DNA from 3 places in the Psychromarinibacter sp. S121 genome. Region 1 is predicted to be linked to each of the others. Evidence: riboswitches for the same ligand, from Rfam matches in the RefSeq annotation. Region 1 holds a riboswitch; each other region holds the start of a gene.
What was found. A riboswitch is a leader RNA that binds a small molecule or an ion and turns the genes downstream of it on or off. The one in region 1 is predicted to bind cobalamin.
Positions count from the first base shown of each region.

Region 2: another riboswitch for cobalamin. It lies ahead of ACP156_RS13035 ((2Fe-2S) ferredoxin domain-containing protein); the one in region 1 lies ahead of nrdH (glutaredoxin-like protein NrdH).
Region 3: another riboswitch for cobalamin. It lies ahead of ACP156_RS20470 (CbtB domain-containing protein); the one in region 1 lies ahead of nrdH (glutaredoxin-like protein NrdH).

Region 1 covers NZ_JBNAGE010000002.1:398,653-403,366, forward strand. The annotation lists gene ACP156_RS10265 (metal ABC transporter permease) at 1-35, shown strand, start outside; gene ACP156_RS10270 (metal ABC transporter permease) at 32-883, shown strand; cobalamin riboswitch at 973-1,167, shown strand; gene nrdH (glutaredoxin-like protein NrdH) at 1,266-1,487, shown strand; gene nrdI (class Ib ribonucleoside-diphosphate reductase assembly flavoprotein NrdI) at 1,492-1,905, shown strand; gene ACP156_RS10285 (5-methyltetrahydropteroyltriglutamate--homocysteine S-methyltransferase) at 1,955-3,055, shown strand; gene nrdE (class 1b ribonucleoside-diphosphate reductase subunit alpha) at 3,111-4,714, shown strand, end outside.
Region 2 covers NZ_JBNAGE010000002.1:936,535-941,248, reverse strand. The annotation lists gene ACP156_RS13045 (ABC transporter permease) at 1-72, opposite strand, end outside; gene ACP156_RS13040 (ABC transporter substrate-binding protein) at 77-1,615, opposite strand; gene ACP156_RS13035 ((2Fe-2S) ferredoxin domain-containing protein) at 1,629-2,435, opposite strand; cobalamin riboswitch at 2,540-2,754, opposite strand; gene ACP156_RS13030 (DUF4394 domain-containing protein) at 2,963-3,727, shown strand; gene ACP156_RS13025 (sigma-70 family RNA polymerase sigma factor) at 3,923-4,450, shown strand; gene ACP156_RS13020 (anti-sigma factor) at 4,447-4,714, shown strand, end outside.
Region 3 covers NZ_JBNAGE010000004.1:409,550-414,263, reverse strand. The annotation lists gene ACP156_RS20485 (DUF1636 family protein) at 1-250, shown strand, start outside; gene ACP156_RS20480 (hypothetical protein) at 247-726, opposite strand; gene ACP156_RS20475 (CbtA family protein) at 792-1,487, opposite strand; gene ACP156_RS20470 (CbtB domain-containing protein) at 1,491-1,667, opposite strand; cobalamin riboswitch at 1,703-1,934, opposite strand; gene ACP156_RS20465 (Hint domain-containing protein) at 1,952-2,950, opposite strand; gene ACP156_RS20460 (AAA family ATPase) at 3,163-4,714, shown strand, end outside.

The sequences.
Region 1 (4,714 bases):
CTGCGCCCGTCGCCAAACCGGAGCCTGCGGAATGACCCTCGACACCCTGCTGCTGCCGTTCCAGTTCCCGTTCATGCAGAACGCGTTCCTGATCGCCGCCATCGTCGCGGTGCCGACGGCGCTGCTGTCTTGCTTTCTTGTCCTCAAGGGCTGGGCGCTGATGGGCGACGCGATCAGCCATGCGATCCTGCCGGGAATCGTGTTGGCGTGGATCACCGGTATTCCCCTGATCATCGGCGCTTTCGCGGCGGGCATGACCTGCGCGGTCGCCACCGGCTATCTGTCAGAGAACAGCCGTGTGAAGCAGGACACCGTCATGGGTGTCGTGTTCTCTGGCATGTTCGGCGTGGGGCTGATCCTTTACACCTCGATCCACACCAACCAGCACCTCGATCACGTTCTGTACGGCAACATGCTTGGCGTAGGGCCGCAGGATCTGTGGACCGCCGGGCTGATCTCGCTGGGCGTGACGGCGGTGCTGCTGCTGAAATGGAAGGACCTGCTGCTGCATTCCTTCGACCCGGCGCAGGCGCAGGCCAGCGGGCTTCGGGTGAACCTGCTGCACTATGGCCTGCTGACGATCCTGTCGCTGACCATCGTCGCGACGCTTACCTCGACCGGCCTGATTCTCGCAGTCGGCCTGCTGATCGCGCCGGGGGCCATCGCATTCCTGCTGGTCCGCAGTTTCGGACGGATGCTGGTCACCGCCGTCGCCGTCTGTCTGATCGCGATGCTGGGCGGTGCCTATCTTAGCTTCTTTCTCGACAGCGCCCCGGCGCCGACCGTCATCCTGCTGCTGTCGGCCATGTTCCTGCTGGCCTTCGTGCGTCGCGTCCGGATGACGCGGCTTGCTTCGGTGAAGCGGATCGAAGCCAAAAGCTGACGCGGTCCGAAAGACACACCCCGGACGGGACGTCGAGATTTCTTCTCTTGTGCCCCCGCCTATATGTTGACACCACTCTGGCCGTCGGCCCAATATGGTGTTGCTTTGGTGCTCGCGGGGTGACTCGCGGGTGAAAAGGGAAACCGGTGAAAATCCGGTACTGCCCCCGCAACTGTCAGCGGCGAGCCAAGGCCCGAAACCACTGGTGTCAGGCAACACCGGGAAGGCGGGTCAAGGCGTCCGAGCCGCGGAGTCAGGAGACCTGCCAAGGCGACAAAAAACGACGACCGCGGCGGAGGGCCCGGGTGCGTAGGCAGGCGCGAAGCGCCCGCTTTCGTGTCCCCTTCGGTTCGCACCAAACAGACCAGAAGGGACAGAGCAGATGACTATCACCGTGTATTCCAAACCCGCCTGCGTGCAGTGCACCGCCACCACCCGCGCTCTCGAGGCCCGCGGCATCGATTTCGACATCGTAGACCTGACCGAGGACGCCGATGCGATGGAGATGGTGCAGGGTCTTGGCTATCGGCAGGCGCCCGTCGTCGTCGCGGGCGAGGATCACTGGGCCGGTTTCCGTCCCGACATGATCGGCCGGCTCTCCTGAGGACATGCCCGGGCTCGTCTACTATTCCTCGCGCTCCGGGAACACGGCGCGGCTGGTCGAACGCCTTGGGCTGCCCGCAGCCCGCGTTCCGGTCAGCCCGTCCGACCCGATGCCGGTGGTCGACGCGCCCTTTGTCCTGATCTGCCCGACCTATGCCGACGGCGAGGGGCGGGGCGCGGTTCCGAAGCAGGTGATCCGCCTGCTGAACGACCCCGCGACCCGGGCCCTGCTGCGCGGCGTGATTGCGGGCGGCAACCGCAACTTCGGCGCCACCTTCGCCCGCGCGGGTGACGTGATCGCCGCGAAATGCGGCGTCCCGGTGCTTTACCGCTTCGAGCTTGCCGGGACCGACACCGATATTGCCCGCATCCGGTCCGGACTGGACCGGATGGGGGACAGCCTCCGCCCCGCCGCCTGACGGCGCGGGCGTCTCCTCCTTATCTACCGTTTTACCACCAAGGACCGTCATGACCGATTTCCGCCCTCCGTTCCGTGCCGACCACGTCGGCAGCCTGCTGCGCCCCGCACCCGTCGCCGCCGCGCGCAAGGCCGGCGTAAAGGGAGCCGAGCTGAAGCAGATCGAAGACAGCGAGATCCCCGCGCTGATCAAGATGCAGGAAGACGTGGGCCTGAAGGTCGTCACCGATGGCGAGGCGCGCCGCGCCTTCTGGCACTATGACTTCATGGACGGTCTGACCGGCCTCGACATCATCGAGACCGGCGGCGACGCGCTGGGCTTCAAGGGCGCCACCGTCAGCCTTGCGCCGACCATCGACAAGGCACTGGATTTCCCCTCCGACCATCCGATGCTGGACCACTTCAAGTTCGTGGCCGCCAACACCAAGGTCTGCCCGAAAATCTCGATCCCCGGCCCGTCGGCGGTGCATTTCCGCGTGACGCCGGACCACAACCATCACGCGCCCTACGCCGATCAGGACCTGTTCACCGCTGACATCGCGGCAGCCTACAAGAAGGCCGTGCAGGCATTCTATGACGCTGGCTGCCGCTATCTGCAGCTGGACGACATTTTCTTCGCCTACCTCGGCGACGAGAAGCAGCGCGAGATCCGTCGCTCGATGGGGCAGGACCCCGACTGGATGATCCAGCGCTACGCGTGGATGCTGGAAGAGGCGATCAAGGACCGTCCGGAAGACATGGTGATCGGCATGCACATGTGCCGCGGCAACTTCCAGTCGACCTTCGTGGCGACGGGCGGCTACGACGCCGCGGCCGATGCGATCTTCAACCACACCAGCGTCGATGTGTACTTCATGGAGTACGACAGCGAGCGTGCCGGCGGGCTGGAACCCCTTGGCCTGCTGCCCAAGGGCACCAAGCGCGTCATGCCCGGTTTCATCACGACGAAGACCCCGGAACTCGAGAACATCGACGACATCAAGCGGCAGCTTGAAGCCGCCTCGAAATTCGTGGACATGGACCAGCTCGGGATCGCGCCTCAGTGCGGATTCGCCTCTACCGAGGAAGGCAACAAGGTCACCGAGGACGATCAGCGCCGCAAGCTGGAGCTGGTCGTGAAAGTCGCCCAGGACGTCTGGGGCGAAGCCTGACACAACACCGGGCCCGGACCGTTCCGGGCCCGTCATCGTTCAACGAGGACCGATCATGCTGGACAACGCCGCGACCGCTTCGCTTGACTACCACGCGCTGAACGCGATGCTGAACCTCTACGACACCGAGGGCCGCATCCAGTTCGAAGCCGACCGCATGGCGGCGCGGCAGTACTTCCTGCAACATGTCAACCAGAACACCGTGTTCTTCCACTCGCTGGACGAGAAGCTGGGGTATCTGGTGGACGAGGGCTATTACGAGCCCGAGGTGCTGGACCAGTATTCCAAGAACTTCCAGCGCGCGATCTGGGACGCCGCCTATGCCCGCAAGTTCCGGTTCCCGACCTTCCTTGGCGCGTTCAAGTACTACACCTCGTACACGCTGAAGACGCGGGACGGAAAACGCTTCCTTGAACGCTACGAAGACCGCGTGGTGATGAACGCGTTGACGCTGGCTCGCGGCGACGAGAAGCTGGCGATGCGGCTGATGGAGGAAATCCTCGACGGCCGCTTCCAGCCCGCGACCCCGACCTTTCTGAACGCCGGCAAAAAGGCGCGGGGCGAGTTCGTGTCGTGCTTCCTGCTGCGGCTGGAAGACAACATGGAAAGCATCGGACGCGGCATCAACTCGGCGCTGCAGCTGTCCAAGCGCGGCGGCGGCGTGGCCCTGATGCTGACCAACATTCGCGAGCATGGCGCCCCCATCAAGGGGATCGAGAACCAGTCGTCGGGCGTCATCCCTGTGATGAAGCTGCTGGAGGATTCCTTCAGCTACGCCAACCAGCTTGGGGCCCGTCAGGGCGCTGGCGCGGTCTACCTCAACGCCCACCACCCCGACATCCTGCGCTTCCTCGACACCAAGCGCGAGAACGCGGACGAGAAGATCCGCATCAAGACCCTGTCGCTTGGCGTGGTGATCCCGGACGTGACCTTCGAACTGGCGAAGAAGAACGAGGATATGTACCTGTTCTCGCCGCACGACGTCGAAAAGGTCTACGGCAAGCCCTTCTCGGATATCTCGGTGACCGAGAAATACGCCGAGATGGTCGACAACCCGAAGATCCGCAAGAAAAAGATCAACGCGCGCGCCTTCTTCCAGACGATCGCCGAGATCCAGTTCGAAAGCGGCTATCCTTACATCATGTTCGAGGACACGGTGAACAAGGCGAACCCCATCGCGGGCCGCATCGCCATGTCGAACCTGTGTTCCGAGATCCTGCAGGTGAACGAGGCATCCGAGTTCAACGACGACCTGTCGTACTCGGCGATGGGCACGGACATCTCGTGCAACCTCGGCTCGATGAACATCGCCCGCGCGATGGATGGCGGCGATCTTGGCGCGTCCGTCGAAACAGCGATCCGCGCGCTGAACGCGGTGTCCGAGATGTCGGCCATCGACTCGGTGCCGTCGATCCGCAAGGGCAACGACGAAAGCCACGCCATCGGGCTGGGGCAGATGAACCTGCACGGCTATCTGGCGCGGGAACGAATCCACTACGGCAGCGCGGAAGGGGTGGATTTCACCAATATCTACTTCTGCACCGTGCTGTACCACGCCTTGCGCGCGTCGAACGCGCTGGCGAAGGAAAAAGGTCAAAAGTTCAAAGGCTTCGAGACCTCGACCTATGCCGATGGAAGCTTCTTCGCTGACTATGTCGA
Region 2 (4,714 bases), 540 kb from region 1:
CCAGACCAGAAGGCTGGCGGCCAAGGCCGTCAGCACGGCCTGGGCGATACGTTGCAGGGCCGCAGCCAGCATCGCGCTATTTCAGCGCATCGGGCCGGGTCTGCCAGCCGATGTGACGCCATGCGACGCCGGGCACGTAGGTCGACCATGCGTCCGACGCCAGCGCGCGTTCGCGGTGCATCGTCAGGTTGAAGACGTAGGGATCGTCCTCGACAAGAATGCGCTGGATCTCGGCCAGTATCTCGTAGCGGCGGCCGGTATCGGCGGTGGCGTTCAGTTCCTCTGCCAGCGCGTCGATCTCTGCATTGGAATAGCTCGCATAGTTCCGGTCGCCGCCGGTCAGGACGTAGCGCGCAAGGAAGCCCTGCACCGCGCCCACCGTCGCCGTGCCGTTGGACAGCAGCGCGATGTCCCAGTCGAGCGATCCCGCTTTCAAAGCGTCGTTGACCGAGTCGACCGACACGATGTCCGAGGCGACACCGATGTCGCGCAGATACGCCTGCATCGCGTTGGACAGCGGCACGAGATCGGGTTGCTGCGGATAGATCACAAGGGTCAGGGACAGCGGCTCGCCGTCCTTCATCCGCGTGTCGCCCTCCAGCGTCCAGCCGGCGGCATCCAGAAGCGACGCCGCCTCTGCCGCGTCGAACTCGTAGTTGGCGACGGCCCAAGGGAAGGTCTCGGTGTAAAGCCCGACCGCCTCGGCAGTCGCTCCCCGGAATACCGCTCCGGCAATCTCGGCATAGTTCTGCGCCTTCATGACAGCCTGCCGTACCGCGACATCGGTCAGCGGACCCTCTGCGGTGTTCATGTAGCCGACGAAGCCGCCCGCCGAGATCGGGCCCAGCGCAAGGTTCACGTTCGGCGTGGCGTCATAGACCGGCTTGGCCGAGACCTGCGGATACAGCGCAATGTCCGCTTCGTCATTCTGGATCGCCAGCGCGCGGGCGTTGATGTCGCCGACGAAGCCCACGGTGACACCCGGCATCGCGGGCGCGCCGCGCCAGTAGTCGTCATTGCGGGTCGCGACCAGCTGCTCGTCGTTCAGGTCCTCGACCTCGTAGGGGCCGGTATAGATGCCGGCGCCTTCCAGCGTTTCCCAGTCGCCCCCGGCCGCGGTGACGGTCGGAAGATCGTAGATCAGGAAATAGGACTCGTGCGCCAGAATGTTCGGCAGTTCGGGCAGCGGGGCTGCGCTGCGCACGGTGATTTCCAAAGGTCCGGTCGCCTCGAACACTGTGGCCTCGGGCACGACGCCCTGCACGCCGCTCGAATTGGCGCGGCGGTAGTCGATCACCTCCATCACCGCGGCGGCATCCAGCGCGCGGCCGTTATGGAAGGTGACGCCCTCGTTCAATGCGATCACCCACGTCAGGTCGTCCACCTGCGTCAGGCTTTTCGCAAGCCACGGGGCAATGCTGCCGTCCGGCTGGAATTCCATAAGCAGTTCGGCGACACCGAATTCCTGCATCCAGAACCCTTCGCTGTCGGGGTCCATGCTGTCGATCTTGAACGAGGTCAGAATGCGGATCAGCTGATCCTGCGCGTCAGCGACAAGGGGCAGTCCCACCAGCGCGGCGGACAGGAGAGCAGGCGCGAAAAGGCGTTTGGTCATCGGGATTTCTCTTTCAGGAGTGGGACTGCGCAAGGCGCGCGGTGTGAAACTGGAAGTCACGCAGGGTGCCGCCGCCAAGCAGCACCTCGCGGACAAAGCGGCGCACGGCCGCGCGGTCGGGAAGCTGGAACCAATGGCCCATCGGATACAGCGCGACGACGGGCCCCTTGTTGCAGGGGAAGATACAGCCGGTACGGGTCGTCAGGCAGCGGTCGGCGATCCCCGCTTCGGCGCACTCCTCCTTGAGGATATGCGTCAGGCTGGCGGCGTCGCGCATGTGACAGCGCGGGCCGGTGCAGACCAGCAGGTGAAAATCGAAATCCGGCGGCATGTCCCAGCCGGGCTTGCCCAGCCGAGGCGCCGTCCCTTCGACGGCACGCGGCGCCAGTGACAGCGTCTCTGACAGAAGGCGCGCCATGCCGTTGCCTGTCCGGCTTGGTTCGGGGCCCAGGAACAGGCGCACATCGCCATTGCCCGGCTGCGCGGACCAATGCGCCAGCACGCCCGGCAGCCACGAGGTCAGGCTCTCTGGAAACGGCATGCCCACCGGCTGCACCCTGACAACGCTGTGGCCAGCGTCGCGCAGCCCGTCCAGCGCGGCGAACAGCCCGTCGCCGCGTTCTTCCAGCCGGATCATGCGGTGCGGCAGATAGGTCGCCGCCGCGCAGGCCGCTTCAAGCCGTTCAAGGCTTCGGCGGCTGAGATTATGGGCCGAGCACAGGAACAGGACCGCGTCCGGCCTGTCCTCGGGTCTTATGCAGTCTTCGCCGGCCTTCGTTTCCGAAGGTCCGGGACGTTCATCGGGAATTGGATTCGCCATTGCGCCCTCCGCGCATCTGCGGGGAGGGGCAGGAACCACAAGCAAAGGATCGGCGTACGCCGTCGTATCATGTCAGGCCTCCTGCCGGGACACCCCGCCCGGGTTGAGTTTCTGTCACGATGGCAGGTCTCCTGACTTGCGGGTCGACGCTTGCCCAAGCCTTCCCGGCCTTGTCGGCCAGTGGGTTTCTCGGGGTCGCTCTCCGCTCACAGTTGCGGGGGCAGTCACGGAATTGGCGCCTGATGGCTACACCGCACCGTGTTCCCTTTTCATCCCGGATCGCCAAGGCGCACCGGGAACCATCGCGCGCACTAGACTGGTCCGGGGACCGGGCGTCAAGGCAGATGTGCCCCCATCGCGGCAGGCGGCGAACGGGTGCGGGGAAATTTTTTTCCGGTGGTCTGCATCCAAACGCGCCCTTGCCCGAGTCCTAGGGGTATCAAGGCCGCGGATCCTCTGCGGCCGGATACGAGGAAAGGACGAGTTCCATGCTCAACAAGTTCTCCGCACTGACCGCTTTCGCCCTGATGACTTCCGCGACCGGCGCGTTCGCCGCGGGCCACGGCGGCCTGATGGCCGTTGGCCTGTCGGGCGACAAGATGCTGCACAAGATCGACGCGACGACCGCCACCGTGACCGCCTCGATGGAAGTCGAGGGCGTTGACAAGCTGCTGGGCATCGACCTTCGCCCCGCCACCGGCCAGCTGATCGGCGTGACCGACGCATTTGAGATCGTCGAGATCGACCCGGAAACCGGCATGGCCACCGTCATCTCGACGATGGACACGGAGCTTCCGATCATGGACGACGCCCCGGTGATCGTCGACTTCAACCCGATGGCCAACAAGCTGCGCTTCATGTCGGGCACCACCAACCACCGCGTCGACATCGAAAGCGGTGCGGTGACCGTTGACGGCTCGCTTGCCTTCGAAGAGGCCGACATGCACGCGGGCGAGGCACCGGCCATCGTCGCTGCCGCCTACATCAACTCGTACGGCATGCCCGAGAGCACCGCGATGTACGACATCGATTCGACCATCGTCGCCGTGATCCAGCAGATTTCGCCCAATGACGGCACGCTGGCCGCCATCGGCAAACTGGGGATCGACGCTGCCGACACCTATGCCTTCGACATCGCCACCGACGCCGACGGCAACAACACCGCATGGCTTGCGGCGGGCGGCATGCTGCACACCGTGTCGCTGGAAGACGGCTCGGTTCAGGAAAGCTGGGAAATCCAGGACGCCGGCGACGCCGTGCTGCGCGACATCACCTTCATGACCGCGATGTAATCGGCGGAACGAGACCGGCCGGCGCGGGCATAGCGACCCGCGCCGGCCTTGCCGAGCACCATGCGGGATACCTTCTTCATCGAAACCGGGCAGCCGCCGCCAGCCAGAGGTTTGACAGTCTCACCTCCGCCGCTAACCTCGGAGATGTGGGCGGTGACAGAGGGTGACCGCCGGGAGGATACGGGTCAGCCCTTCATGGACCATGCAGCCTTGCTGAAATCCTGCGCGGGCGGCGACCGGCTGGCCCTGCAAAAGCTGATGGACGCCGAGGGTGGCCGGATGCTTGGGGTCGCGCGCCGGATGCTGCGCCGTGACGACCTGGCGCAGGACGCGGTGCAGGAAGCGCTGGTTCTGGTCTGGCGCAAGGCGCACCAGTTCGACGCACAACGCGGCAGCGCGAAGGGCTGGATCTACACCATCCTGCGCAACCGCTGCCTGACCTTGCTGCGGTCCGAGGATCGCGAGGTCGCCACCTCGCCCGAGCGCCTGTCGGCTTCGGAAGACGCGCAGGTGATCGACACGGCCTTCGACAGGCTTGCGGACACGACCGACCTGCGCCGCTGCCTTGAAGGGCTTGATGTTCAGACGCGGCGGGCGATCCTGTCGTCTTACGTTCTGGGCCATAGCCATGGGGAAATCGCGGGGCGAATGGAGGCGCCTCTGGGGTCGGTGAAATCGTGGGTCCGCCGCGGACTGCTGAAGCTGAGGGAGTGTCTGTCATGACAGACCGTTCTCTGGATATGCTGATCGACGAGATCGTGCTGGGCCTTGCGGACCCGGCGGATGTCGCGCGGGTCGAGGCGATGGCCGCGGACGACCCCGACATAGCCGCCCGGCTGGACCGCGCCCGCGCGCGGTTTGCCCCCCTTGATGACACCGCCGACGAACTTGAGCTGCCGGAAGGCTTCTGGGCGCGGGTGGAACGCGATCTCGACGGCACGGACAGTTTGGCGGACACCCCCGCCGAGGCACGCGCACCGGCGGAAG
Region 3 (4,714 bases), on a different contig from region 1:
GGAAACGATGGACGACGTCGAGGTCGTGCATGCCGGCTGCTTGCAGGTCTGTGCAAGGTCGGCCGGAATGGCGGCGCAGGCCGAAGGGCGCGCGACATATGTCTTCGGCGGGCTGAGCGAGGCGGATGCCGATGATATCGCCAGGTTCGTGGCGGCATATCGTGTCGAACCCAAGGGCTGGATCGCGGACGCCCGGCCGCTGAGGCGGTTGCGACATTGCCTGGTGGCGCGTGTCCCGGCCATGCCCTAGGGCCTCAGCTGCACAGTGGCCGCAACGGGGTTGCCGTCCACGGACAGGGTTTCGTGGCTGTTGGCGTTCAGGGTCACGCGAATTTCCCGGGCATCCTCGGGCAGGCCGGACAGGTGATACCAAGGCCCGTAGACCCGGTTCAGTTTCACACCGTCGACATAGATATGGGCGTGGCCCTCACCCGGTGTATGAACCGCGTTCACGTCTTCCGGGGCAAAGCGGAAATGCTCGGTGACGATGTGAAGGTTCCATGCAGAGTCGCCTTCGGGAACGAGGTCCAGCGTCAGGGTCGGGGCCGGGTCGCCGGCGGGTAGCAGGGCATCGTGGTCGTGCGACATAGAGCTTGAGGTCATGTCGTGCGCCGTGTGGTCGCCGTGGTCGTGGCCGTCCAGGGTAATGCCCTGCGACGCAGCGTACAGAAAGCCGCCGCCGGTGCCGAAGAACAGGCCGATGACAAGCATCAACAGGGGTTTCATGGCGCGTATCCTTGACGAAAAAGCGCCGCCCGGTCGGAACCGGGCAGCGCGGCGTGTTCACGAGGTCAGGCCGGTTGCGGCGCGCCCTGTGTCTCTCGTTGCCAGAAGAAACCGGCAAAGCAGCCCAGCGTGACCCAGGCCGCCAGCCCGACGCCCAGTGCGCGGCCGGCGAACTCGCCGCCAAGCTCTGGCGGCACCGGTCCGGTGAACACCTCGGGCTGTGGCGCGCCGATGACATGCGGCGCCAGCAGCAACACGACGGCGGCGCCCCACGCGGCCCAGTTGCGACCGAAGGCAATCAACGCGACGGCGATGGCCGAGGCGGCAACGGTGCCGAACCACCAGATCTGACGCGCCACCACGTCGGCGGCGGCGACACCGGGCAGCTCCGGCGGCAGGCTGAAGGCCGGCGCAAAATGCACCGCGACGAACCCGCCGAGCCCCCACAGGATGCCGCGCCGCGCGTCGACCGAATGGCCGCGTTCGGAAGCAAGCGCCATGGCGCCGACCATGATGAAGGCATAGCCGGTATAGACCAGCACGGTGAACAACACGCTCAGCCCGTCGCGCATCAGGTCGATGCCGCCCACGTCCTGATGGGCCGGGACGGTGCTTTCGGACCCGAAGTGGATCAGGTCACCGCCCTCGTAAAGCTCTGCATGCAACAGGACCGGCTGGACGAAATACAGTTGCAGCGCGGCGGCAATCAGCCCCGCTGCAAACCCAGCGAACAACGCGCTGGTGAAGACCTTGCCGTACATGGATCAGTGGCAGGGAAAGCCGGTGGCGTGGCGCACGTCGTGAGCCGCGTCATGCAGGGTTTCCGCCTGGACGTGGCCGGTCACGAAGATGATTGCGCCGCCGATCAGCAGCGCGGCGATGAAAGCGCCGATGGCCGAACCGCTGGCTGTCTGGCTGGTCTGTGTCGCAGTCGCGTTCATGTCGTTCCTCCTCTTGCCGTCATCCCCGACGACAGTTTCAGGTTTCATGCACGGCTGGTCTCCTGGCTTCGCGGGTCACTGCGTCTCGCCGCCTTCCCGGGTCCGAATTGAACGGAAACCCAGTGGCATCGTGGCGGGACGCTCGCCGCTTACAGTCGCGGGGGCGGCTTCGGCTTCGGGCCCCGATGTGGGTCACCACGTTCCGAATTCCCAGTTAGGCCCTGCGTGCTTGGCACGACTGCGGGCACCGTACGCAACCTTTCTGCGCATGCGGGAACGGGGCGTCAAGGCGGATTGCGTTCCGTGTGCGTGTCCCGAGGCGGCGTATCGTGGAGAAGACGGCGTGCATCCCGCATCGACAGCAGGGGCCGGGCGGGTTTCGGGTCGGGGCCCATCAGTCGCCGTACCGCCTGCCGCGAGGCGGGGGATAATCCGGCCATGGCCTGAGGGCCGGGCCAGAAGGTTTCGCAGGCCAAACCCTCGGCCACGACCAGCGCATGACGACGCGTGACGAGATGGATCAGCGGGTCTGCCGCAGAAGCAGGCGCAGGGCCGATCCGTGGCCATGCGGTCAGCGCGCGGGCGGGAACCAGCGCGTCTAGGTCGGGAAGCCACACGCGGTGCTGGGCGCTTAGCAGCAAGCCGCGGGCGGGACGCCCCGGGCCCAGTGCGTCGGTCCGGAACCGTATGGGCCGCATCGCGGAATTGGCCGGGCTGCGCAGCACAAAGTCCAGCCGCGCCGTCCCGCCATCGAACAGGCGCAACTGTTCGCCGCCATTCAGCTGTGCGGCCGCGCGCCACCGTCCATCCGCCAACAGAATACGGCTGCGCGGACCGAAGCATGGTGGCCACATGCTGCTATAAGCGTTGATCCCGTAGGACCCGTCATACCGGCCGACCACTGTAAGTGGCACGCCGTCGGGCGGTTTCAGACCCTGCGGGACGAAGCCGTGGATCGTGAACGCGTCATTGGCGAGCGAGATGAATTGCAGGATATAGGTCTGCCCCCCGGCACCCTCGACATTCAGCACGTACTCGGATTCGATGATGGTCCCGGCCGTGTGGAACGCGCCGTCGAGCGTGTAATCTGCCGCCAGCGTCTGTTCCAGCCCGGCATCGTCGTCGAAGTACGTATTGGTGGTGTCTTCGACGAGCACCTCCTGAAAGGTGGCGCCGTTGGTCAGCGTGACGGTATCGGTCCCCAGCGCGAACTGGTACCCGCCGTTGTCGTTGAACCCGCTGACGTTGCTTGTCGAGATCTGGGAGATCTCGAAGAAATTCAAAGCATACTGTGGCATCACCCTTCGCACCCGGCTACGCACCAAGGGATATCCGGTCGCATATAATTCGACGTTAAAGCCGGTTGGGCGCGCGGCAATTTCTCAATATCTTGGGGATAACGGGCCCTTTCCCGCCACATGCAGCGCGTCAGCGTTGACTCATCTGCCACGCCCCGGAGAATGGCGGGAACGAGAATCAACCGGGCAGCAGTTCCTTGCGTTTCACACGAATCCGTCTCAACGGCTTCAAGAGCTTTGTCGATCCGACCGACCTGATGATTCAGGACGGGCTGACAGGGGTGGTCGGTCCGAACGGTTGCGGCAAGTCGAACCTGCTGGAGGCGCTGCGTTGGGTCATGGGGGAAAACCGACCGACCGCGATGCGCGGCGGTGGCATGGAAGACGTGATCTTCGCGGGTGCGGCAACCCGGCCCGCCCGGAACTTTGCCGAAGTGTCGCTGCATCTCGATAACTCGGACCGGCTGGCGCCCGCCGGGTTCAACGACAGCGACCTGCTGGAGATCACGCGCCGGATCACCCGCGACGCCGGTTCGGCGTACAAGGTGAACTCGAAAGACACCCGCGCGCGCGATGTGCAGATGATGTTCGCTGACGCCTCGACGGGGGCGCATTCGCCCGCGCTGGTGCGGCAGGGCCAGATCTCGGAACTGATCAACGCCAAGCCGAAGAACCGCCGGCGGGTGCTGGAGGATGCGGCCGGTATCGGGGGGCTGTACCAGCGGCGGCACGAGGCCGAACTGAAGCTGAACGGCGCCGAGCAGAACCTGCTGCGCGTCGATGACGTGATCGAACAGCTTGCCGGCCAGCTCTCGCAGCTTGCGCGTCAGGCGCGGCAGGCGGCGCGGTACCGCGAGATCGGGACGGCGCTGCGGCAGTCCGAAGGCATGCTGCTGTATCGCCGCTGGCGCGAAGCCGACGAGGCCCGACTGTCCGCCGAATCCGGCCTGCGCGAGCGGATCACTGCTGCAGCCGCCGCCGAGCGCGCCGCCGTGGCCGCGGCACAGGCCCGCGAGACGGCGGACGAGGCGCTGCCGCCGCTGCGCGAGGAAGAAGCCATCGCCGCCGCGATCTTGCAACGCCTTCTGGTGCAGCGCGATGCGCTGTCCGATCAGGAGGCGCGCGCGAAGGCGGCAATCGAAACGCTGACGGCGCGGATTGCGCAGTTGGGCCGCGACCTTGAACGCGAAGTGGCGCTGAACCGCGACGCGGGCGACTCCATCTCGCTGCTGAAGGAGGAGCAGGAGGAACTGGTCGCCGCGGGCGAGGGGCATGACGACGCGGTCGAGGAAGCCGCCGAGGCGGCGAAGGACGCGGCTCGGGTTCTGCAAGAGCGTGAAGACGCCCTGTCGGCGCTGACCGAGGAAGCTGCCCGCCTGTCGGCCCGGCACCAGTCGGCACAGCGCCTGCTGAATGACACGCGCAAGACGTTGGACCGCAACGAGACCGAGGCCGAACGCGCCCGCGAGGCGGTCGAAGCCGCGCGCGAGTCGCTTGAGGGGTCTGACGGAGCCTTCACCGCGGCGCAGGAGGCTTTGGAAGAAGCCACCGCGATGGCCGAAGAGGCCGAGACGCTGTTGACCGAGGCCGACGACGCCCGCGCCGAAGCGCAATCGCGCGAGGCGGACGCCCGCGCCGAATGGTCCGAAGCCGATGGCGAAGTCAGCGCCCTGCGCGCCGAGGCGAACGCGCTGTCGAAGCTGGTGCAGCGCGACACGTCCGAGGGCGGTGTCATCGACGCGCTGCGGG